4 regions of the Mesorhizobium sp. YL-MeA3-2017 genome follow, and region 4 is predicted to be linked to each of the others. Evidence: predicted binding sites of a transcription regulator. Region 4 holds the regulator's gene; each other region holds the start of a gene.
What was found. Region 4 encodes LexA, which represses DNA repair genes until DNA is damaged. Its sites were predicted from a motif close to TGTTCNNNNTGTGTTCNG; they were not measured.
Positions count from the first base shown of each region.

Region 1 (5,627 bases), 2.6 Mb from region 4:
TCCGGGTTCACTTCCGGCACGATCAGCGGCACTTCCGGATCGTAGCGGAACGCCGAGGAATTATCGATGACGACGCAGCCCTGCTTGCCGATCTTGGGCGACCATTCCTTCGAGATGTTGCCGCCGGCCGACATGATGGCGATGTCGGTGTCGGAGAAGTCGTAACCTTCCAGCGCCTTCACCTTCAGCGTCTTGTCGCCGAAGGACACTTCGGTGCCCTGGCTGCGCCGCGAGGCGATCGCTACCACTTCGCTCACCGGAAAGCCGCGCTCTTCCAGGATGTTCAGCATTTCACGACCCACATTGCCCGTGGCGCCGATTACCGCAACCTTGAAACCCATAGAAAAATTCTCCTGTCGCTCTCCGCTCGCTTTGCTTGGAGAAACCCGCCGGCCACTGCGGGTCTCGCCTCCCTCGGGCCAGACCCGGGGAGAGGGCGAGAAGGCCAAGGGAGATCAGACCGTGGTGACGGTGGTTTTTTTGGCCGTAGTTTTGGTCGAGGACAGGCGCGCGCGTTGCCGCTCTCCCGCAACCATGTTGCCATGGCCGGGGAAGTCGAATGCGAAAAGAGCCATGATGAGGCCGCGCATCGGGACGTTCCTGTTCGGGACGGGCTTTTACGCTGATTGCGAAAGGAGTCAATCGCAACGAAAGCCCGACGGCAAAGTTCGGCGCGCCTGTGGCGGTCAGATCACGTTGAGCTCGCGGAACGGCCGCCCTTGCGCCACGCGCGCATAGCCGAAGGCCGAACAGTCGATGCTGCGGTAGCCGCCATGCATGATGAGTTCGGCCAGCGCCTTGCCCACCGCCGGCGCCTGCTGCAGGCCATGGCCGGAAAAACCGTTGGCGAAGATGAAGTTCGACACTTCAGGGTGCGGGCCGATCACCGCGTTCTGGTCGAGCGTGTTGTAGTCGTAATGGCCAGCCCAGGCGCGTGTCATCTTGATCGCCTCGAAAGCCGGGATGCGGGTAGCGAGCACCGGCCAGATCGTCTCCTCGAACAGCGACCAGTCCGGCTCGAAATCGGTCGGGTCGGCGGCGGTTTCGCCCTCCTCCGGCTCGGCGCCGCCGGTGATGTAGACCGAACCTTCCGGCCGTACATAGATGCCGCTCGGGTCGACCAGCAGCGGCAGATCCTCGTAGCGCTCGCGGGCCTCGAACACGAAGACCGAACGCTTGCGCGGCTCCACCGGCAGTTCGAGCCCGGCCATGGCCGAGACCTTGCCGGCATTCGGACCTGCGGCGTTGACGACGATACCGGCCTGCAGCGTCTCGCCATTGTCGAGCGTCACCGACTGGACGCGGCCGTTGTCGCGAGCAATGGCGGTGACCGAGGCCGTGATCAGGTCGACCGACTTGGTCCGCAACGCCTTGCGGAACAGCTGCAGATAGGCGTGCGCGTCGAACCAGCCCTCGCCGGAGCGGCCATAGGCGCCGGCGGTGATGCCCTCCGCCGACAACCAGGCGAAACGACGCGTCAGCGCCTCGACGTCCTCCAGGACGATGTCGGCGCCTTCCGCCACCTGCACGTCGTGGTTGGCCTTCAGGATCGGCAGGCCGTTCTCGCCGGCCAGGATCAGATAGCCGCCTTCGCGGAAGCCGATATCGGCATCGGTGCCGAATTCTTCCTTGAGCCGCCGGAACAGCTTCAGCGTGAACTGCGACAGGCGGATGTTTTCAGGGATCGAGAACTGCTGGCGGATGGAGGCGCAGGACAGCGTCGTCGCCGCATGGGCAAATTGCGGATCGCGCTCGATCAGCGCGATGGAGCCGGTGAACCCTTCCTCGCGGAGGTAATAGGCAACCGAGGCGCCGACGATGGCCCCGCCGATGATCACGATGTCGTATTGCGCCATGAACTGAAGTCCCGAATTGCCGCGCTGAAGGAAAGCAGGTTCAGCCACCCTCCCGCAAGAGCTTGCAAGGGCCAGCTTTGCCGGGCAAGAAGACCAGATGGTTGAGATTTCCTATCGTCCGCGCCGCTCCGTGCTCTACATTCCCGCCGCGAACGAGCGGGCACTGGCCAAGATCCCGGCCCTTACCTGCGATGCGGTCATCATCGATCTGGAGGACGCCGTCGCTTCCGGCGAGAAGGCTTCGGCGCGTGACAGGCTGGGCGCGATCTTCGCCGACCGCCCAAAGCGACGCTGCGAAATGGTGGTGCGCATCAACCGCCTTGGCGGCGAAAGCGGCCCGGATGATCTGGCCGCGGCCCTTGCTTGCCGGCCCGACGGCATTCTCCTGCCCAAGATCGATACGCCGCGCGACATCCTGGAAGCCGGCGATGCCCTCGACGAGGCCGACATGCCCGACGAGGTCAAGTTGTGGGCGATGATCGAGACGCCCAAGGCGCTGATCAACATCGCCGCCATCGCCGAGCTTGGCCGCGATCCCGCCTCGCGGCTCGCCTGCCTGGTCGCCGGCACCAACGACCTGATCAAGGAGACCGGCATCCAGGCGACGCCGGACCGACGCTATCTGATGCCATGGCTGATGCAGATGGTGCTGGCCGCGCGCGCCGGCGGCATCGCGCTGCTCGACGGCGTCTACAATGATTTCCACGATTCGGCCGGCTTCCTGCGCGAATGCGCCGACGCTGCGGCCATGGGCTTCGACGGCAAGACGCTGATCCATCCTACGCAGATCGAGGCCGCCAATGCCGCCTTCTCGCCGTCGCCGCGGGCGCTGGCCGAGGCCCGCGCCGTTGTCGAGGCCTTCGGCAGGCCGGAGAACGCCGGAAAAAGCGTGATCGCGCTGGAAGGCCGGATGGTCGAGCGGCTGCACCTCGCCCAGGCCGAAAAATTGCTGGCGAAAGCCACAAGCATCGGCGCATGATCGCCGCTACCCTATACAGGACAGGACCCGCTCATGCGACTTTACCGTTTTCTCACCGCCGTCGACGACGCCACCTTCTGCCATAAGGTGACAGCGGCGCTGAACAAGGGCTGGCACCTCTATGGCTCGCCGACCTATGCCTACGACAAAAAAGAAAAGGCGATGCGCTGCGGCCAGGCCGTGGTGAAGGACATAGACGGCCAGGACTATGTTCCCGGCGAGACCAAGCTGAGCGACTGGTGACGGGCGGCCGCTGAGGCCACGCATCGAAAAGTCTATTCGACGGCCGCCTCGATCCGCTCCATGTCGTCGTCGGAGAGGCCAAAATGATGGCCGATCTCGTGGATCAGCACATGGGTGACGATGTCGCCCAGTGTCTCCTCGTTCTCGGCCCAGTAGTCGAGGACGGCGCGGCGATAGAGCGTGATGCGGTTCGGCCCTTCGCCGGTCGCCGGGTTCCAGCGTTCGGCGATGCCGCGCCCCTCGAACAGGCCAAGCAGGTCGAACGGCGTCTCCAGCGACAGGTCGTCCATGATCTCGTCGGTCGGGAACTCGGCCATCTGGATGACGATCTCGCCGGTCAGCTTGCGGAATTCTTCCGGCAGATGCGCATAGGCTTCCAGCGCCAGGAGCTCCATTTCCTCCAGGGAGGGTGAAAGCTCCCCATGCCAGGTGCGGGTCTTGTAGATGCGGGCCATTCTTTGTCCTTTGACATTCGGCATATAGGCCGTTGCGGCACAATCGGCAAATGCCGGACGCTCCGGAGACGAGTGCCCGCCTGGAAGAGGAATAAATTCTTCACGACTCCGCTTGACTCTCGTTCCGCCCTCTGGAATCTATAAGAACATAACAGGAACATATCGACGGAACGGAACACCATGGCGACAAGCGCTGTGGTGCGGGACACTGTTTTTGCCCTGCGCCGCCAGATCGCGAAAATCGAAGGAACACTGGCCGAGCGCCTCGACGCGCCTGCCGGCGATGCCTTCGACGCGGATCGCATGCTGGTTCGCCGTGGCGGCGTGGCCGAAAGCCATGGGCTGCTCGCGACGGGTGCCGGCCGCCTCGACGCCGCCCTGGGCGGCGGCCTGCCGAAAGCCGCCCTCACCGAATTCCATGGCGCCGAGACGCGCGACGCCGGCACCGTCGCCGGTTTCGCGCTCTCCCTTGCCGGCCTGGCCTTGAAAGCGGCGGGCTCGCCTGCCCCCATCCTCTGGGTCGGCACCGCCGAGATCTTCCGCGAGGCCGGCTTTCCTTACGCGCGGGGTCTTCAGGCCGGTTTCGGCATCGCGCCCGAGATGTTGCTTTATGCCGAGGCGCCAAAGCTCGTCGACGCCTTGTGGATCGCCGAGGAAGCGGCCGGGCTGACGGCGCTCTCGGCCGTCGTTCTGGAGCTGCGCGGCAATTCCGAACGGCTCGACCTCACGGCGACGCGGCGGCTGCATCGGCGCGCGCAGATGGCTGGCCGGCCCGTATTCCTGCTGCGCCAGGCAGCCTTCGCCGAACCGACGGCCGCCCCTGTCCGTCTTGTCGTCGCCCCCGCACCCGCCGCACCTCGCCTCACCGTCGCCGGACCGCTGGACGGCTCGATCGGCCGCCCGGCCTTCACCGTCACCATCGACAAGAGCCGCGCGGCACAGCCTGGACAATTCACACTGGAGTGGAACCCCGATGAACGCACATTCCTGGACAGAAAGCGCGTGGGCGGAACCGGCAAATGGCGAAGGGACGCGCAAGAAGGAGCAAAGGATCCTGTCGCTCTGGTTTCCGCATCTTCCGGCGGAGCGGATACTGCGGCAGCGCCTGGGGCGGTCGTGGCGTTCCCGCCCTTCCAGTCATCACCCACTGGTGATCAGCCATCGCGACCGCAACGCGCAACGCATCGCCGCGCTCGATGAACGAGCCGAGGCATTGCGCCTGAAACCCGGCATGGGCATCGCCGACGCCCGCGCCATGCATCCGGCGATCGACATCATCGAAGCCGATCCACAGGCGGATTTGCGCCTGCTCGAAAGCCTGGCCGACTGGTGCGACCGCTACACACCGCTGGTCGCCCTGGACGGTACCGACGGCCTGTTCCTCGACATCACCGGCTGCGCGCATCTTTTCGGCGGCGAACGCGCCATGCTGGATGAGATCCTGGCCCGGTTTTTCCATCAGGGTTTCGACGTGCGCGCCGGCATCGCCTCGACAGCCGGGGCTGCCTGGGCTGCCGCGCGATTTTCCAGGCAATGCATCGTCGAACGTGGTGATGAGGAGAGGCTCCTGGCACCCCTACCGCTGACCGCGCTGCGCCTCGATCCGCAGGTGCGCGGCAGCCTGGAAAGCGTCGGTCTTCGCACGGCAGGCGCCGTCATGGCGGCGCCACGCGCGCCGCTGGTGCGCCGTTTCGGCGCGACCCTGCTCCTGCGGCTCGACCAGGCGCTCGGCCGGCAGGATGAGGCGGTGTCGCCGCGCCTGCCCGTCGCGCCTCTTTCGGTCGAGCGGCATCTTGCCGAGCCGATCACCCTGACCGACGACATCGAGCGTCTGGTGTTCTTGCTCGCGACGGCGCTGAAAACCGATCTCGAACGGCGAGGCGAAGGCGCCAGGGCGCTCGCACTCCTGCTTTTCAGGGTCGATGGCGTGGTCAGCCGGCTTGTCGTCGGCACGTCGCGGCCGATGCGTGAGCCGCGGCTCGTCCAGAAACTGTTCCATGAAAGGCTGGCCGCGATCGCTGAGGATTTCGATGCCGGCTACGGTTTCGATCTCGTTCGCCTCGCCGTCCTGACCACCGCGCCTTTCGATATACG
Region 1 is NZ_JAUSVH010000001.1:2,825,576-2,831,202, forward strand. It holds gene QFZ88_RS13575 (aspartate-semialdehyde dehydrogenase) at 1-341, opposite strand, end outside; gene QFZ88_RS13580 (hypothetical protein) at 456-590, opposite strand; gene QFZ88_RS13585 (NAD(P)/FAD-dependent oxidoreductase) at 687-1,856, opposite strand; gene QFZ88_RS13590 (HpcH/HpaI aldolase/citrate lyase family protein) at 1,954-2,835, shown strand; gene QFZ88_RS13595 (DUF1737 domain-containing protein) at 2,869-3,078, shown strand; gene QFZ88_RS13600 (metallopeptidase family protein) at 3,111-3,533, opposite strand; gene QFZ88_RS13605 (ImuA family protein) at 3,714-4,733, shown strand; gene QFZ88_RS13610 (DNA polymerase Y family protein) at 4,684-5,627, shown strand, end outside.
Region 1: QFZ88_RS13605 (ImuA family protein) is a predicted target of LexA. The motif match lies at 3,676-3,693, and genes of this name have one in related genera.

Region 2 (5,627 bases), 2.9 Mb from region 4:
CAAGATACAAGTTGCGATGGTCTCGGCCTCGTTGAGGCAAGGCATGAGGATAGTCAGTTCCAGGACGTCCGGCGTCGGCTCGATGGTAGGAGCTGTAACCGCCTTGTCGAACTTCTTAGCGAGCGCGCCCAACGCATCCCTCCCATCAACCCAAGCAGCGGGGACTATGGGCAGCAAAGCCTTAAGATTTCGCTGAAACACAACTCCCGGTCGCTAGAAGATTCGACTGGTGGATTGGCAGCACGAATGCCAGGCGCTACATCATCGCCACCTGGAAATATCGCGCTCACCGGAGACCCTCCATGCCCCTCAAAGTCGCCGTCCAGATGGACCATGTCTCGACCGTGAACATCGCCGGCGACACGTCGTTCGCGCTGTCGCTGGAAGCGCAGCGGCGCGGCCACCAGCTCTTCCACTACACGCCGGACCGGCTTTCCATGCGCGACGGCAAGGTGTTCGCCCGCATCGAGGAAATGCAGGTGCGCGATGTGAAGGGCGACCATTTCACCCTTGGCGCGCCAGTGCGCACCGACCTGTCGGAAATGGACGTGATCCTGCTGCGCCAGGACCCGCCCTTCGACATGAACTACATCACCACCACGCACATTCTGGAGCGCATCCATCCGAAGACGCTGGTGGTCAACGACCCGGCCTGGGTGCGCAACAGCCCGGAGAAGATCTTCGTCACCGAATTCGCCGACCTGATGCCGGAAACGCTGATCACCAAGGATCCGCAGGAGGTTGCCGCCTTCCGCAAGGAGTTCGGCGACATCATCGTCAAGCCGCTCTACGGCAATGGCGGCGCCGGCATCTTCCACCTGCACGAGGCCGACCGCAATCTCGGCTCGCTGTTGGAAATGTTCGGCCAGCTGTTCCGCGAACCCTATATCGTCCAGCGCTACCTGAAGGACGTGCGCAAGGGCGACAAGCGTATCATCCTGATCGATGGCGAGCCTGTCGGCGCCATCAACCGGGTGCCGTCGGACACGGAATCGCGCTCCAACATGCATGTCGGAGGCCGCGCCGAGAAGACCGAACTGACGGCACGCGAACGCGAGATCTGCGCCCGCATCGGCCCGGCGCTGAGGGAACGCGGTTTTATCCTTGTCGGCATCGACGTGATCGGCGACTACATGACTGAGATCAACGTCACCTCGCCGACCGGCATCCGCGAGGTGAAGCGTTTTGGCGGCGCCGACATCGCCGCCCTGTTCTGGGACGCGGTGGAGGCGAAGCGGTGACCCTGAAGACCTATACCGGCAGTTGCCATTGCGGCGCCGTCCGCTTCGAGGCGGATGTCGACATCGCTGCCGGTACGGGGAAATGCAACTGCACGATCTGCACCAAGATGCGGCTGTGGTCCGTGGAGGCGCGCGCGGAAACATTCCGCCTTGTCGCCGGCGAAAGCGAGCTGACCGACTACCAGGGCAAGAACGACGTCGCGCACCACTTCTTCTGCAAACATTGCGGCGTGCGGGGCTTCGAGCGGGTGGACACACCCAACATGACCGGCGCCACCTATTTCAATATCAATGTCGCCTGCCTGGATGGCGTCGACATCGACGAACTGATGGCTGCCCCCGTGACCTATCGCGACGGCCGCAACGACGACTGGGGTTCGACGCCCGCGGAGACCCGGCACCTCTAAGCGGTGGAGTTGGCGATGTTCCGCCCGATTCAACCGCATACAACCCGGCCTACAGCCTGGGCGCGACGATGTTCCCTTATTGTTCTTGCTTTGATCGATAATCCATGCTTGTCTTCGGCCGTTAGCCAGACTTGATCGCCCGGACATGGGCGGCCACTGCTTCGGGGGCAGCATGGTTTCGCGGGTCCGTACGGTTGCATTCCAGGGCATCGAGGCCGTGCCTGTCGATGTGCAGGTGATGGTCGCGCCCGGCAAGGTCGGCATGCAGATCGTCGGCCTGCCGGACAAGGCGGTCGCCGAAAGCCGCGAGCGGGTGCAGGCGGCCCTTCACGCCTCCGGACTGTCGATGCCGGCGCGCAAGGTGACGGTCAATCTCGCACCGGCGGACCTGCCCAAGGAAGGCAGCCATTACGATTTGCCGATCGCGCTTGGCCTGATGGCGGCGCTTGGCGCCATCCCCGGCGATATGCTGGCGGCCTATGTCGTACTGGGCGAGCTTTCGCTGGACGGCACGATCGCGGCGGTGGCCGGCGCGCTGCCGGCGGCGATCGGCGCCAATGCCGAAGGGCGCGGGCTGATCTGCCCCCATGCCTGCGGCCCGGAGGCGGCGTGGGCCGGGCCCGATATCGACATTTTGGCGCCGCGCAGCCTGATCGCCATGGCCAATCATTTCCGCGGCACGCAGGTTCTGTCGCGGCCGGAACCCGGCGTGCACCACGGCGCCCGCGACCTGCCCGATCTCGCCGACATCAAGGGGCAGGAAAGCGCCAAGCGGGCGCTGGAGGTTGCCGCCGCCGGCGGGCACAATCTCTTGATGGTTGGACCGCCCGGATCCGGCAAATCCATGCTGGCCCAGCGCCTGCCGTCCATCCTGCCGCCGCTGGCGCCGAAGGAACTTCTGGAAGTGTCGATGATCGCCTCGGTCGCCGGCGAGCTGGCCGAAGGCAAATTGACCGACAGGCGGCCGTTCCGGGCGCCGCATCATTCCGCCTCCATGGCTGCCATGGTCGGCGGCGGGCTGCGGGCCCGTCCGGGCGAGGTCTCGCTTGCCCATCACGGTGTGCTGTTCCTCGATGAGTTTCCCGAATTCTCGCCGCAGACGCTGGATGCGCTGCGCCAGCCGCTGGAAAGCGGAGACTGCATGATCGCGCGCGCCAACCATCGGGTTACCTATCCGGCGCGCATCCAGTTGGTTGCCGCGATGAATCCGTGCCGATGCGGCATGGCCGGCGAGCCCGGCTATCGTTGCCTGCGCGGCGACCGTTGCCGCATCGACTACCAGGCCCGCATCTCCGGGCCGCTGCTCGACCGTATCGATCTCAAGGTCGACGTGCCGGCGGTTTCGGCCAGCGACCTGATCAAACCGGCGCGGACGGAACCGAGCGCGATCGTCGCCGGGCGGGTCAGCCGTGCCCGCCAGATCCAGCGGCTGCGCTTCGAGGCGCGCGGTCTCGCCGGCGAGACACTCAATGCCCATTGCGCGCCCGGCGTCATCGAGGACATCGCTAGGCCCGATGCCAATGGCATGGCGCTGCTTGGCGAGGCCAGCGAGAAGCTCGGCTTTTCGGCGCGCGCCTATCATCGTGTGCTGAAGGTTGCCCGCACGCTGGCCGATCTCGACGACTGCGAGACGGTCAGCCGCATTCATCTGGCCGAGGCGATCTCCTATCGCATGGCGTCGGAGCGGCTGTCGCAGGCGGCGTAGGCTGGAAACCGGGCCAGCCAGGACGATGTTTGGGCGATTTCAGACGAATCGGCCGGCAGCAAATCGAATAGGCCCATGAGAGCCACCCATCGCGCGCCAGAGCCGCTGTGCAGCCTGCGCGAAGGCCAGCGCGCAGCAGCACCCAAGGTCGCTGCCGCGATCGCCTTCATTCTGGGAAACTCGAAATTTACTGGACCGCGCCGACCAGAACCTGTTGGCCATCGCGGATGGAAACCCAGCGGCCGGTGTTGTCGATGGCCTGGCGTTTCAGATAGCGATAGCCGGTCTGGTCCCATGACTTGACCTTGTCGGTCAGGTTGTCGAGCACGAAATCGCCCTTGTCGGTGCGCACCGTCAGTACGGCATGGCCCTCGCCGTCGGGCTTGCGCACCACGGTGATGAGCAGGTCCGACAGGGAAACGCCGAGCCTCGCCAGCCGGCGGCGCTTTTCCAGCACATAGTCCTCGCAGTCGCCGACACCCTTGTCGGGATAGGCCCAGACTTCGTCCTTGCCGTAGATTTCGAGATCGCTCATCGGCTTGACCGCCGCGTTGACCGAAGCGGTGACGCTGGTGAGCTTGCCCCACAGTCCCGCGGTGAGGCGCGCCGGCGCAAGGTCTTTCGGGCGCACCGAACATTCGGCGGGGCGGGTCTTGCAGAAATCGTAGTGGCCGATCGGCTGCGAGGTCGGTCCGCCCGTCGCCATGACGCTGGCCGCCGCCGCCGGCAGCGTGAACCACGTCGCCACGGTCAGCCCAATCGCCGCCGCCGCGAAGAAACGCAAGCCGTGTGCCGCCGGTGAGGAGTTCATTGTCCCCCGCTCGCCCCTGTTCTTAACAAAACGTTAAAGGCGATTTACATGGCGTGTCAATTCACCCGAAGGACGGATTCACGTCGAGGGTTAATTGCATCCAGGCGACAGCGGTGATTGTGCAACACCCGTCCACAGCCGCGACATCCCGTCGGGCCGGCGATACGGACCATGCGATTGAAGGGGCTGACGCGCCCCGCCGACGGCCGCCGCTCACGGCACCATCGCGCCGATGGCGCCGCGCCAGTTCTAGGCCTGGGCGGCGCGAACGGTCTTGCGCTTCACCGCCACCTTGTTGGTGCGGCCATAGCTGGTGATGAAGTCGACGATGCGCGGCACGATCTCGGCGCGGAAGCGCGAGCCGTTGAAGACGCCGTAATGGCCGACCGCCGGCTGCATGTAATGCACTTTCATGTCGGCTGGAATGTTGACGCACAGGCCCTGCGCGGCCTCGGTCTGGCCGATGCCGGAAATGTCGTCGTTCTCGCCCTCGACCGTGAACAGCGCGACATTGCGGATGGCCGCGGGATCGACCCGCGTGCCGCGATGCTTCATCTCGCCCTTGGGCAGAGCGTGGCGCACGAACACCGTTTCCACCGTCTGCAGGTAGAATTCGGCGGTCAGGTCCATCACCGCCAGATATTCGTCGTAGAAGTCGCGGTGCTTCTCGGCATTGTCGCCGTCGTTCTTCACCAGATGCATGAAGAAGTCCTTGTGGGCGATGATGTGCCGGTCAAGGTTCATGCTCATGAAGCCGGACAGCTGCAGGAACCCCGGATAGACGTCGCGACCGAAGCCCGGAACCGGCCAGGGCGCCTGCATGACGACGTTGTCGCGGAACCAGTCGATGCCCTTTTCCTCGGCCAGGAGGTTGACCGCGGTCGGGTTGCGGCGCGTGTCGATCGGCCCGCCCATCAGCGTCATGGTGGCCGGCACGAAGCTGTCGCCGCGCGCCTCCATCAGCGCCACCGCCGCCAATACCGGCACGGAAGGCTGGCAAACCGCCATCACATGCGTGTCTGGCCCCAGCGCGTGCAGCATCTCGACGATGTAGTCGATATAGTCGTCGAGATCGAAGCGGCCGGCCGAAACCGGCACCATGCGGGCATCGACCCAGTCGGTGATGTGCACGTCCGCGTAAGGCAGCATCGCCTCGACCGTGCCGCGCAGCAGCGTCGCGTAGTGGCCCGACATCGGCGCCACGATCAAAAGCTTCGGGTCGGCCCGGCGTCCGGCCGGAACCTCGCGCTTGAACTGGATGAGATTGCAGAACGGCTTCGACCAGACGGTCCGCTCGGTGACTGCGACCGGTTTCCAATCGACCACGGTCTTGTCGAGACCGAAGGCCGGTTTGCCATAACGACGCGTGGTGCGCTCGAACAATTCCGCCGTCGCGGCGACCGAACGGCCCCACGGCGTGTGCGAGAACGGGTTCAGCGGATTGCTGTAGAGAACCCGCACCG
Region 2 is NZ_JAUSVH010000001.1:3,099,687-3,105,313, reverse strand. It holds gene QFZ88_RS14925 (glycosyltransferase family 2 protein) at 1-201, opposite strand, end outside; gene gshB (glutathione synthase) at 303-1,241, shown strand; gene QFZ88_RS14915 (GFA family protein) at 1,238-1,648, shown strand; gene QFZ88_RS14910 (YifB family Mg chelatase-like AAA ATPase) at 1,821-3,353, shown strand; gene QFZ88_RS14905 (transglutaminase-like cysteine peptidase) at 3,541-4,164, opposite strand; gene QFZ88_RS14900 (polyhydroxyalkanoate depolymerase) at 4,414-5,627, opposite strand, start outside.
Region 2: QFZ88_RS14910 (YifB family Mg chelatase-like AAA ATPase) is a predicted target of LexA. The motif match lies at 1,718-1,735, and genes of this name have one in related genera.

Region 3 (5,627 bases), on a different contig from region 4:
TGCGGCTCGAAACCAGGGAGAAATAGCTTTTTGGCGAGTATTCATTGGGATGCAGCGGGTTATGATTGCGTTGTCTATGACATGGGCACCCTCGCGTTTGTCGTCCATCCGCCGAAATAGCGGCCGCCGCCAAACCCGAGGGACATCAAAGCAATATGGAAACTTACCAAATTCTTCATGCTTCGTTTTACGTAGTTCGATGGATGATGGATCACCTTCTAGGCCTTTGAAGCGCACGAGAGCGGTATTCCATGGGGAGGTCGCCGTCAGACGATGTCGTTGCTTCGCGGCGTGGCGGGCTCGCCTCCCTGGCGATGCTGGACTGGGCGGTCACTGACTTCCCACAACCTTAAGAGCAGCCCGCCCCCTCGCAGCGTGCGGAAGATTGTCGACAAACCGGGCGCGACACGAACTGATTGCCGAAGCAATACGCGGGAACGAAAGCTATTCGGCGTGGTGCGCTTTTTCTCGGTTCGGAAGCTTCCAGTTCGGCCGGGGGAAGTGACAGGCGTAGCCGTCCGGATAGCGCTGGAGATAGTCTTGGTGCTCCGGTTCCGCTTCCCAGAAATCGCTCGCCGGCGTCACCTGGGTCACGACCTTTCCGGGCCAGAGGCCGGAAGCGTCCACATCGGCGATCGTGTCTTGCGCGACCCGCTTCTGCTCGTCGGTCGTATAGAAGATCGCCGAGCGGTAACTGGAGCCGATGTCGTTGCCCTGGCGATTGCGAGTCGTCGGATCGTGGATCTGGAAAAAGAACTCGAGGAGATCGCGGTAGCCGACCTTGTCCCGATCGAACACGATCTCGATCGCTTCGGCGTGGGTGCCATGGTTGCGATAGGTGGCGTTCGGCACATCCCCGCCGCTATAGCCGACGCGGGTGGAAATCACGCCGGGACGGCGTCGGATCAAATCCTGCATGCCCCAGAAGCAGCCGCCTGCGAGCACCGCGCGTTCCTTGGTCATCGTTTGAATCTCCTGGTTCGAGTTCTTCCATCATATAGGCGCTGTCCGAGACGATCGCAGTGGGAAAGCGGAGGTTGACGGACCCTTTGCCGAAGGCGTCCGGCGATCGCCGCGACGAGTTTTTTCGCAGCCTATCGGCGGACCGCGAGTGACCCTGCGGCACGGCAGGCATAGCAACGACGATCGGATCTCTTGCGAACGAAACGGAAACAATGCTGCATGTGGCGATGAACATCGCCTTTGATTCGCCGAAGCCTGTCGACTACTTGTCGAGCCTCAACGAGCGCCAGCGCCTGGCGGTCGAACACGGCTCCGGCAAAGTTGCCCGGCCGCTTCTCATCATCGCCGGAGCAGGATCGGGCAAGACCAACACGCTGGCACATCGCGTTGTCCATCTTATCGTCAACGGTGCGGATCCCCGCCGCATCCTCCTGATGACCTTCTCCCGACGCGCCGCGGTCGAGATGACCAAGCGGGTGGAACGCATCGCGTCCCAGGTGCTCGGCGACCGGGCTTCCGTCATGACCGATGGCCTGACATGGGCGGGGACTTTCCACTCCGTCGGCGCGCGCCTGCTGCGCGACTATGCTTTGGATATCGGCCTCGATCCGGCCTTCACAATCCATGACCGCGAGGACTCCGCCGACCTGATGAATCTTATTCGGCATGAGCTCGGCCTTTCGAAGACCGAAAGCCGCTTCCCTGCCAAGCAGACCTGCCTGTCGATCTATTCCCGCTCGGTCAACGCGCAGGCGCCGCTTGACGAGGTTCTCGCCGACGACTTTCCCTGGTGCCACAACTGGGTCGACGAACTGAAGAAGCTGTTCGCCGCCTATGTCGAGGCCAAGCAGGCGCAGAACGTGCTCGACTATGACGACCTGCTGCTCTATTGGGCCGAGCTGGCGAAGGAAGCCGCGTTTGCCGAGGAGATCGGCTCCCGCTTCGATCACATCCTGGTCGACGAGTACCAGGACACCAATCGCCTGCAGGCGGCAATTCTTCTGGCGCTGAAGCCCGACGGGAGCGGCGTGACGGTCGTCGGAGACGACGCGCAATCGATTTACGCGTTCCGCGCGGCGGACATCCGCAACATCCTCGACTTTCCAAAGAGTTTCACGCCTGAAGCGGAAGTCGTGACGCTCGATCGCAACTACCGCTCGACCGAGCCCATCCTGGCTGCGGCAAATGCGGTGATCGCCGAAGCTGAGGAACGCTTCACCAAGGACCTTTGGACAGAGCGCAAGTCGTCGGCGAAGCCCGCGCTCGTCACTGTCCGCGACGACACCGCCCAAGCAACCTATGTCTGCGACGCGATCCTCGCCGAACGGGAAGCCGGCACGCGGCTGAAGGAGCAGGCCGTGCTCTTCCGGACGACGCATCACAGCGGCTCGCTCGAGGTGGAACTGACGCGACGCAATATCCCGTTCGTCAAGTTCGGCGGCCTGAAATTCCTCGATTCCGCGCACGTGAAAGACGTCCTGGCAACCTTGCGCTTCGCCGAGAATCCGCGTGATCGCGTCGCCGGCTTCCGCGTGCTGCAGCTCCTGCCCGGCGTCGGCCCCTCCTTCGCCGGACAAGTGATCGACGCTATGGAAACTGCACTCGACCCTACCATGGGACTTCAGGCGCTGCGTGCCCCTCAACGCGTGGCCGAAGACTGGCCGGGATTCGTAACGCTTTTCGATGAGCTTAGACGTAAATCGTCAAGCTGGCCCTCAGACCTCGAACACGTACGGCTATGGTACGAGCCGCATCTCGAGCGCATTCACGAAAGCGCGGCAGCCCGGCGCGGCGATCTCATGCAACTGGAGCAGATTGCCGCCGGCTATCCGTCACGCGAACGTTTCCTGACCGACCTAACCCTCGATCCGCCTGCGGCCAGCAGCGACCATGCCGGTCCGCCGCACCGCGACGATGACTATCTCTTCCTGTCGACCATCCATTCCGCCAAGGGACAGGAATGGAAGAACGTCTACGTCCTTAACGTCGTGGACGGTTGCATCCCCGCCTGCCTGGGCGCCGGCGAGCGCAAGGAGATCGAAGAGGAACGCAGGCTTCTCTACGTTGCGATGACGCGAGCCAAGGATTCATTGCATCTCATGATGCCGCAACGCTTCTATGTCGAGAACCAGGTCGGACGCGGTGATCGACATGTCTACGGGCTGCGCTCACGGTTCATTCCGGATCACGCGCTCCAGCATTTCGAACAGACGACTTGGCCCGTGGCGGAAACCAAATCGGGCATGGGTGCGAGATCGCGAGCCAGCGTCGATCTGCGTGCCAGAATGCGCGGGGCCTGGAGTTGAGCGGCCCGGCGTTTTCAGCACAGCGCATGCTTGCCGGACAGGAGCCTGAATAACCGGGATTTCGGTTATTCAGGACACCGCAATCTATCGACGATAACGTCTGTACGTGCCCAAGCTCGTCTATCCAAACGCCCGCTCAGCTAGTCAGTCTTGCCTGCCTCGGCCCGGGCGGCTTGTTCGGCGGCATCGAGATCCCCGTCCGCTTCGTCTATCAGCCTTTGCGCCTCGTCGCCTGATATCCCGGTCTTGATCGCAAGCGCCTCTTGGGCCAGCACATCGTCCTTCGCCACGCGGCCCGTGTCGCGTTTTCTCGCCTGGCCAGGCGAAACCGTCTCACCGCTGACGTCGGTGCCATACACGGTTTCCGGCACGGCCTGCCCGTGGTACTCAAGCTCATCACGGTCGAGTTCATCGATGGCCTGGCGCCAATGCCGTTCATGCTGACCGTCAGGTCGGCCCTCGCGTTCCCAGATCTGGTATGCACGCTGCTGAATTTTCTCGTGTCGATCGGCGCCCATGGCGGCCTCCCTGTGCAAGACGATAGGCAACGCGGGAACCGTCAGATCGATCCAGGCATTTCTGCGCGGGAACGGAAGATTTTCGGGTCCGCAAGAGAACAGGTCGACTCCCGAAGGATAGGGCTATTCGTTCTTTGTGATCGTGCCGTGGTTCAATTCAATCACGTCGGCGCTGGCGATCTGGCGGGTGAAATCCCTCCGCAGTTCCCCCCAGGTCCCGAGAAGTGCGCCGAAGCCGCTGCACCGGATTGGCGTGTCCTCGTCAGGTTCCTCCGGAATGTCCATCCGGATCGTGCCGCAGCGCTTGCAATCCAGCAAATCGTCAAGGCGCTTCCTGACCATCTGGCCAACCTCCCGCAGCCATAACGCTATCAAAGGGAGAGCAAGGAGTCACGGATGAATCATAGCGTCGCATCACCGTGAATGGTCAGTGCGCCACATTGGCCGGAGAACGATCGAGAATTGCAATTCGATCTCCTACAGCCTCAACGATCGCCCGCTTGCCGAATGCGTGCGCGCCTCCGATCGACCCAGCTCATGATAGGCGACGCGCTGACTCCATGGAGAACCACCGAACACAGGACGACGAAGGCAGACAAGGCCCAGATTCGATCCACGTCTTCAAAGTTCGCGCGACTGACGGCAAAGGCGAGATAGTAAATTGTCCCAAGTCCGCGGATGCCGAAAAATGCAACCAGCCCTTTTGCGGCCGTTGGAATCGGCGACGAAGCAAGACTTGCCCAGCCTGACAGCGGTCGGACCACCAACAGGAACAGAAGGCCGACCAGAATATCCCGCCAGCTTAGCGGGGCGAGCAATCCCCATCTCAGCGTGGCTCCGAAGACCAGCATGATCAGCACCATCAGGATGCGCTCGATTTGCTCGGAGAACTCGGCCATCGCGGCATGGAATCCATGACCGCGGTCTGTCGCCCGCAACGTCACGGCGGCGATGAAAACGGCCAAAAAGCCATAGCCGCCCAACGCCTCGGTCGCGCCGTACGAGATCAGGGTAACGCCAACCGCGACGAGTCCGTCCCCGGTCTTGGCGAGCTCGAGGCCCGGGATTTTGAACGCCAAAATACCGAAGCACCAACCCGACAGGAAACCGACGGCACCGCCAACGAATATCCGCAGCAGCACGTCGCTCAGGAGCCACTCCTGCCAAGTTGATTGGAACGACGTGGCGGTGAGAGCAATGGCTAGGAGCACGAACGGAAAAGCGGCCCCATCGTTGAGTCCGGCTTCCGAGGTCAGGACAAACCTGACCTCTCCCCCTTCTTCCTCGCCGGGCGGCTTTGCCTGGACCTCGGCCGCAAGCACGGGGTCAGTGGGAGCAAGGGCAGCTCCGATCAGAATGGCTGACGCCAGGGAGAAACCCGCCAGCCTCCAGCAGAGCGCAGCCATGCCAGCGATCGTCAACGGCATGGCGACGACGATCATCAGGAGGGTTGAGACCCAGCCCCGCCAGCTGAGTGGCCTTTTGATCCGGAGCCCCGCGCCCATCAGCGCGACGAGTATGACGAACTCAGTGAGACGCTCGACAACATCGGGTCGATAGGCCGCCCGCACCGCATCTTCCGGCCACAGCAGCGGCATTGCCGCATAGCCCGCCGCCATCGCGACGATTGGCAGGGAAAGCGGCAGCCGCTTCAATAGCATCGGCAGCCAGGCCGTGAGCAGGATCGCAGCGCCGACCGCTGCCGTCGTCAAGGCGTCGTAAGACGAAGGCTCAAACATCACGGCGAAACCCTTCAGGGCGCGACCTGTTCCCCTACCGGGCGTTCGCAGCCGAGAAACCTGCAATGCCGGTCTCGTCTCCATCGACGGAACGTCGGTGG
Region 3 is NZ_JAUSVH010000003.1:231,602-237,228, reverse strand. It holds gene QFZ88_RS28645 (TspO/MBR family protein) at 1-237, opposite strand, end outside; gene msrA (peptide-methionine (S)-S-oxide reductase MsrA) at 445-963, opposite strand; gene QFZ88_RS28635 (ATP-dependent helicase) at 1,191-3,269, shown strand; gene QFZ88_RS28630 (DUF2934 domain-containing protein) at 3,410-3,787, opposite strand; gene QFZ88_RS28625 (hypothetical protein) at 3,911-4,129, opposite strand; gene QFZ88_RS28620 (cation:proton antiporter) at 4,273-5,526, opposite strand.
Region 3: QFZ88_RS28635 (ATP-dependent helicase) is a predicted target of LexA. The motif match lies at 1,158-1,175, and genes of this name have one in related genera.

Region 4 (5,627 bases):
CATCATTTCCATTTCCGGCCTGCACATGGCGCTGGTGGCCGGAACCGTCATGGCGCTGCTGCGCGGGACCTTCGCGCTGTTTCCGGATTTTTCGGCGCGGCATCCGGTGAAGAAATATGCGGCCCTTGCCGCGCTGGTCTCGATCGCTGCCTATCTCGCCATCTCCGGCATGGTGGTGGCCGCCGAACGCAGCTTCATCATGCTGGCGGTGATGCTGGTCGCCGTTCTCTTGGATCGTGCCGCGCTGTCGATGCGCAATCTGGCGATATCGGCGGTCGTCGTCATCCTGATCGCGCCGCACGAGGTGGTCGGGCCCTCCTTCCAGATGTCGTTTGCCGCCACCGCCGCGCTGATCGGTGCCTATGCTGCCTGGTCCGAACGCCGGGGCATCGCGCCGACCGGCCCGCCGCCGGCGCGGTCGCTGGCGGGATTTCTCGTACACAAGTCGCTGGTGGGGCTGATCGGTCTCGCCGTGACGTCCATCGTCGCCGGTCTTGCGACGGCCTTGTTCGCGGCCTGGCACTTCCAGCGCATTTCGCCGCTCAGCCTGCTCGCCAACCTTGCCGTGATGCCGATCGTCTCGCTTGTCGTCATGCCGGCCGCCGTTTTCAGCGCGCTCGCCATGCCGTTCGGGGCCGACGGACCGTTCCTCTACGCCATGGGCAAGGGGTTGTCGGCGATGATGGCGATCGCCGAATGGATCTCAGCACGCTCGCCGGTCGATGCCGTCGGGCTCGTCTCGACGCAATCGGTTTTGCTGGTCACGGCCGCACTGGCGATCGGCGCCATGGCCACGACATGGCTGCGGCTGCTCGCCGTGCCGCTGGCCTTCGCCGGCATCGTGGCGATGGACGATGTCGAGACGCCCGACGTGCTGGTGGCCGAGGATGCGCGCCTCGTCGCCATGCCCATCGGCGGCGGCGAACTGGCGGTCAGCCGGCCGCGCCCCAATGCGTTCACGCTCGACAATTGGCGCCGCGCGCTCGATGCCGAGACTGTCGTCCTTCCCGAGACGGCGGCATCGGCCGGCGTCGCCTTGGCGGACGCGCAGGACCTGCCGCCCGGCACGCCGTTTCTGTGTGCGCAGGATCTCTGCTTTGCCCGCCATCCCGATGGCCCGGTCGTGGCGACGGCGCCCAATGCGCGCGCCGCGAAGCCCGCCTGTGCGGTCGCCGCCGTGATCGTCATCGACGACGCCACGGCGCGCGATCTTTGCGAGGACGCCGCCGTCGTCGTCATCACCCGACAGGATCTGGCCCGCGCCGGCAGCGCGGCGGTCTATTTCGACCCGCAAAATGCCGCTGCTGCCGCAACGGCGCGCTTCGCCCTCGAAGACAGCTCCCGGCCCTGGCACGCGCAGCGCCGGTTTTCACGCGAGGCGAGGGGCCTGCCGCCCCGGCAGCAGGAGCGCGTGAAGTCCAATGCCAAGGCAGGCAAATTCGATGCCTCGGCAAACAGATTCGATGCCGACACAAACAGGCGCGATGCGCGTGCGAACAAACGCGATGCCACGCCGAACGGTCCTGATGTCACGACAGAACAACGAGATCACGCGCCTCAAACGCCAGAAAATTAGCCGGCTATCAATTCGGCAAGACCGCGTCCACTAAACCGGCTCCGCGACATTTCAGCGGAGGAAAGAGACCTGCTACGAGCGCTTGGAGCCGGCTCCGAGCGCGTCGAGCCGACCTGTTCCGGCCTCATTAATAGCGGCGGATCAGGCCGACCAGCTTGCCTTGCACCTTGACCCGGTCCGGCCCGAAAATGCGGGTTTCATAGGCCGGATTGGCGGCCTCCAGCGCAATCGACGCGCCCTTGCGGCGGAAGCGCTTCAGCGTCGCTTCCTCCTCGTCGACCAGTGCCACGACGATCTCGCCGGGATTGGCGGTGTTGGCATTGCGGATGATGACCGTGTCGCCGTCGAAAATGCCGGCCTCGATCATCGAATCGCCTTTGACCTCAAGGGCATAGTGGTCACCGCCCGAAATCATGTCAGGCGGCACCGAGATGGAATGCGTGCGGTGCTGGATGGCGTCGATCGGCACACCGGCGGCGATGCGGCCCATGACGGGAATGGAAACGGCGGAGCCGGCATCGTCGTCATTGCTGGCCGACTGCGGGCGCTGCGGCTCCTTGGCCGCCGGGCGGCCGAGGCTGCCTTGGATGACGGCCGGCGAAAACCTCCTGGCCGCGTTGAGGCCGGGCGCGATGGAATCGGGCAGACGCAAAACTTCGAGCGCCCGGGCCCGGTTCGGCAGCCGGCGGATGAAGCCGCGCTCTTCCAGAGCGGTGATCAGGCGGTGGATGCCGGACTTCGATGCAAGATCGAGCGCCTCCTTCATCTCGTCGAAAGAGGGTGGGATGCCGCTTTCTTTCAGTCGTTCGTGGATGAAGAGCAGAAGCTCGTGTTGCTTGCGTGTCAGCATTGTCACCCCCAGGGGACTGGAACCGGAATCAGTAAAACAAACCCGGAACAAACACTATCTGTTCCATTTGTGTTCCGCAACCATTTAAAGTTTAATGAATCTGTTGACGCTTTGTTCAGCCTGATGCCGCCGGAACTCGATCTCGACTTTTTCGTCGCGCCGGGGCGAGTGGCTTTGCAAATGGCAGAATCGAGGCGCCACTGCATGGTTGAGCAGAACAGGCGCGCGGTGTGAAGAGCCCGGGCCTGCAACAAAGGCACGGCCCGGCCGGATTGTGCCAAGCCGGCCGACAAAGACGTTGCTGCTACGCGTCCCGCGCCTTCCAGCCTGGTGATTACTCGGCAAAAAGATTCGCAGCCATGTAGTCGACAAAAACCCGAACCTTGGGCGAGAGGTATCGGTTGGTCGGCCAAAGGATCCGAAACGTCCCGGCCTCGCTAAGGTAGTCTTCCAGTAGCGGCACCAGCTTTCTCTCGGCCAGGCCTGAGGATACGGCAAACGGCGGAAGGCATGTGATGCCGAAAGATCGTTCGGCGAGATAGATCAATGGTTCCAACGTGCTGGCGACCGTGGTGACGGGAAGGTCGAGCTTCAGCTCGCGTCCATCGCGCGCCAGCGGCCACGGTTCGAGCCGTCCCGAATTCGCGAAGCGATGATGCAGGCACCGATGCAGGAGGAGGTCCTCCGGCACACTCGGCCTGCCGTTTTCGGCGAGATATTCGGGTGCCGCGACAATCATGTGCCTGAATGTCCCGAGCTTGCGGCTCATCAGGCGCGTGTCCTTGACGTCGCCCGTTCGAACGACGGCGTCGAAACCCTCCTCGATGACATCGACAAGCCGGTCGGTGAAATCGAGATCGAGGTTGATCTGCGGATATGTTGCCATGAAAGCCGACAGCGTCGGCATCAAAAGCATGCCGGCCAGGGGAAGGCTCACGCGAAGCTGCCCGCGCGGGGTCGCCTGCGACCGCGACAGCTGGGCCTGAGCTTGTTCGAATTCCGCCTGGATGCGCCGGCAGCTGTCGAGGAAAAAACTGCCTTCCTCGGTCAGCGCCATACTGCGCGTCGAGCGGTGAAAAAGGCGCGCGCCCATCTCGTCCTCGAGCCGCAGGATGGCCTTGCCGACAGCGGAACCCGACAGGCCGAGCCGTTGCGCAGCGCTCGCGAAACTTCCCGCCTCGGCCACCTGAATGAAAATGCCAAGCGTTCCAAGCGTATCCATGGAGAGTCAATTCCGGAAAAAATATCCGATGTGATGAGAATACCGGACCATTTATCCGATATTTCCGTCCCGATATCCAGATGCCGTCGCGCACAGTCCGCCGCGATCCTCAAATGGAGATACGCATGACCACCCAATCGAACGCCGCCTTCGCGGCCACTCCCCAGCCAACGACCTTCATCGTCAACGTCATCCACGCCCACCCCGGAAAGCAGGAGGAGGCTTTCGCCATCATCCAGGACGTCGTGCACTATGTCGCCGAACGCAAGGAAGGTTTCCTCTGGAGCACGCTGGCCAAGAGCACGGACGGACAAACGGTCGTGAATGTCGAAGCGATCCAGGGCGCCGGCGATGTCGACACGTTCTTCTCCGATCCAGTCTTCGTGGAGAAGTTCCGCAAGCTGGACGCGGTGTCCAAAAGCGAATTTCACACCTACACCGTCGGCGATCTCGTGCTGCCGAAGCGCGTGGCGGCGACCTGATTCACCTAACGATGCCGCGCGCGACGGTTCGAGAATCGGGATCGGTGTTCGGTAAAAACAACGCGTAAATTCAAGGGATTAAAGAGCTTTTTGTACGTCCGAGGCGGACGTGCGGCGGCTTGAAAACAGTTCTTCGCTGCCGCCAGTTTTTTGCTCCGCTCGTCAGCGCAGCATCAGCACCTGGCAGGGCTCGCCGGCGATAGCGGCGGCGGCGAAGGGCGGGCGCACGATCAGCCCGTTGGCATCGGCCAGCGTGCGCAGCATCGAGGAGTCCTGGATGCCCAACGGGGTGGCGATGAGGGCGCCAGCGCGCTCCTCCACGACCGCGCGAACATAATCCTGGCGCCGATCATTAGCCGGCATATTACTTGCCAGTTTCACCTCGCGCATGTCTTGCCTGAAGAGGCGCCCGCCGAGGCGGGCGAGCAGCGGTTTCAGGAACAGTTGCGAGCAGACCAGGCTGGCGACCGGATTGCCGGGCAGGCCGATGCAGCGAATGGCGCCCATGCGGCCGAACAGCAGGGGCTTGCCGGGGCGCATGGCGAGCTTCCAGAAGTCGAGCGTCATGCCTTCGCCGGTCAGCACGTCGTGGACCAAATCGTGGTCGCCCACCGAGGCGCCGCCCAGCGTGACGATGATGTCGGCACCGGCGTCGACGGCATGCCTGACCAAAGCGGCGATCGCGTCCTTGCGGTCGGCGGCGATGCCGAGGTCGAGCGCCCTGGCGCCCACCGCCTGCGCCGCGGCGGCGACGCCATAGGCGTTGGACGAGATGATCTGGCCGGAACCAAGCACGCTGCCCGGCGGCAGCAATTCGTCGCCGGTGGCGATGATGGCGACCAGCGGCCGGCGAACGACAGCCACCGTGGGGTGATTGGCGGAGGCGGCAAGCGACAAAGCGGCGGCGTCAAGCAGCCGGCCTTTGTCGAGCAGCACGTTGCCGCTCTCGAAATCCAGGCCCTTGCGGCGCACATTGCGCCCTTCGGCGGTCGGCTCCAGAAGTTCGACCGTGCCGTCGCCGAGATTGCGCACGTTTTCCTGAATGACGACGGTGTCGGCGCCGGCCGGCAGCGGCGCTCCGGTGAAGATGCGCACGGTCTCGCCGGGTCCCACCGTTCCGGTGAATCCGCGGCCCGCCGGCGCCTGGCCGATCACCGTGAGGCGACCCGCCGCAGCCGCCACGTCCGCGCCGCGGGCGGCATAGCCGTCCATGGCGGAGGCGTCGAAAGGCGGTTGCGTGCGCAGCGCCACCAGCGGCTCGGCCAGAACCCGGTCATAAGCCTCGGCAAGCGGGATGGTTTCGGCGGGCAGCGGCATGGCGTCGCCGAGAAGGCGCGCCAGCGCGTCGTCGACCGGCACCAGCGACATCAGGCACCCGCCTTGTAGTCGCCGGATTTGCCGCCGGTCTTCTCGACCAGCCGGATACCGGAAATGGTCATGGCGCGGTCCACCGCCTTCGCCATATCGTAGATGGTGAGGCAGGCGACCGAGGCGGCC
Region 4 is NZ_JAUSVH010000001.1:214,281-219,907, reverse strand. It holds gene QFZ88_RS00915 (ComEC/Rec2 family competence protein) at 1-1,576, shown strand, start outside; gene lexA (transcriptional repressor LexA) at 1,704-2,426, opposite strand; gene QFZ88_RS00905 (LysR family transcriptional regulator) at 2,761-3,648, opposite strand; gene QFZ88_RS00900 (antibiotic biosynthesis monooxygenase) at 3,774-4,130, shown strand; gene glp (gephyrin-like molybdotransferase Glp) at 4,293-5,498, opposite strand; gene moaC (cyclic pyranopterin monophosphate synthase MoaC) at 5,498-5,627, opposite strand, start outside.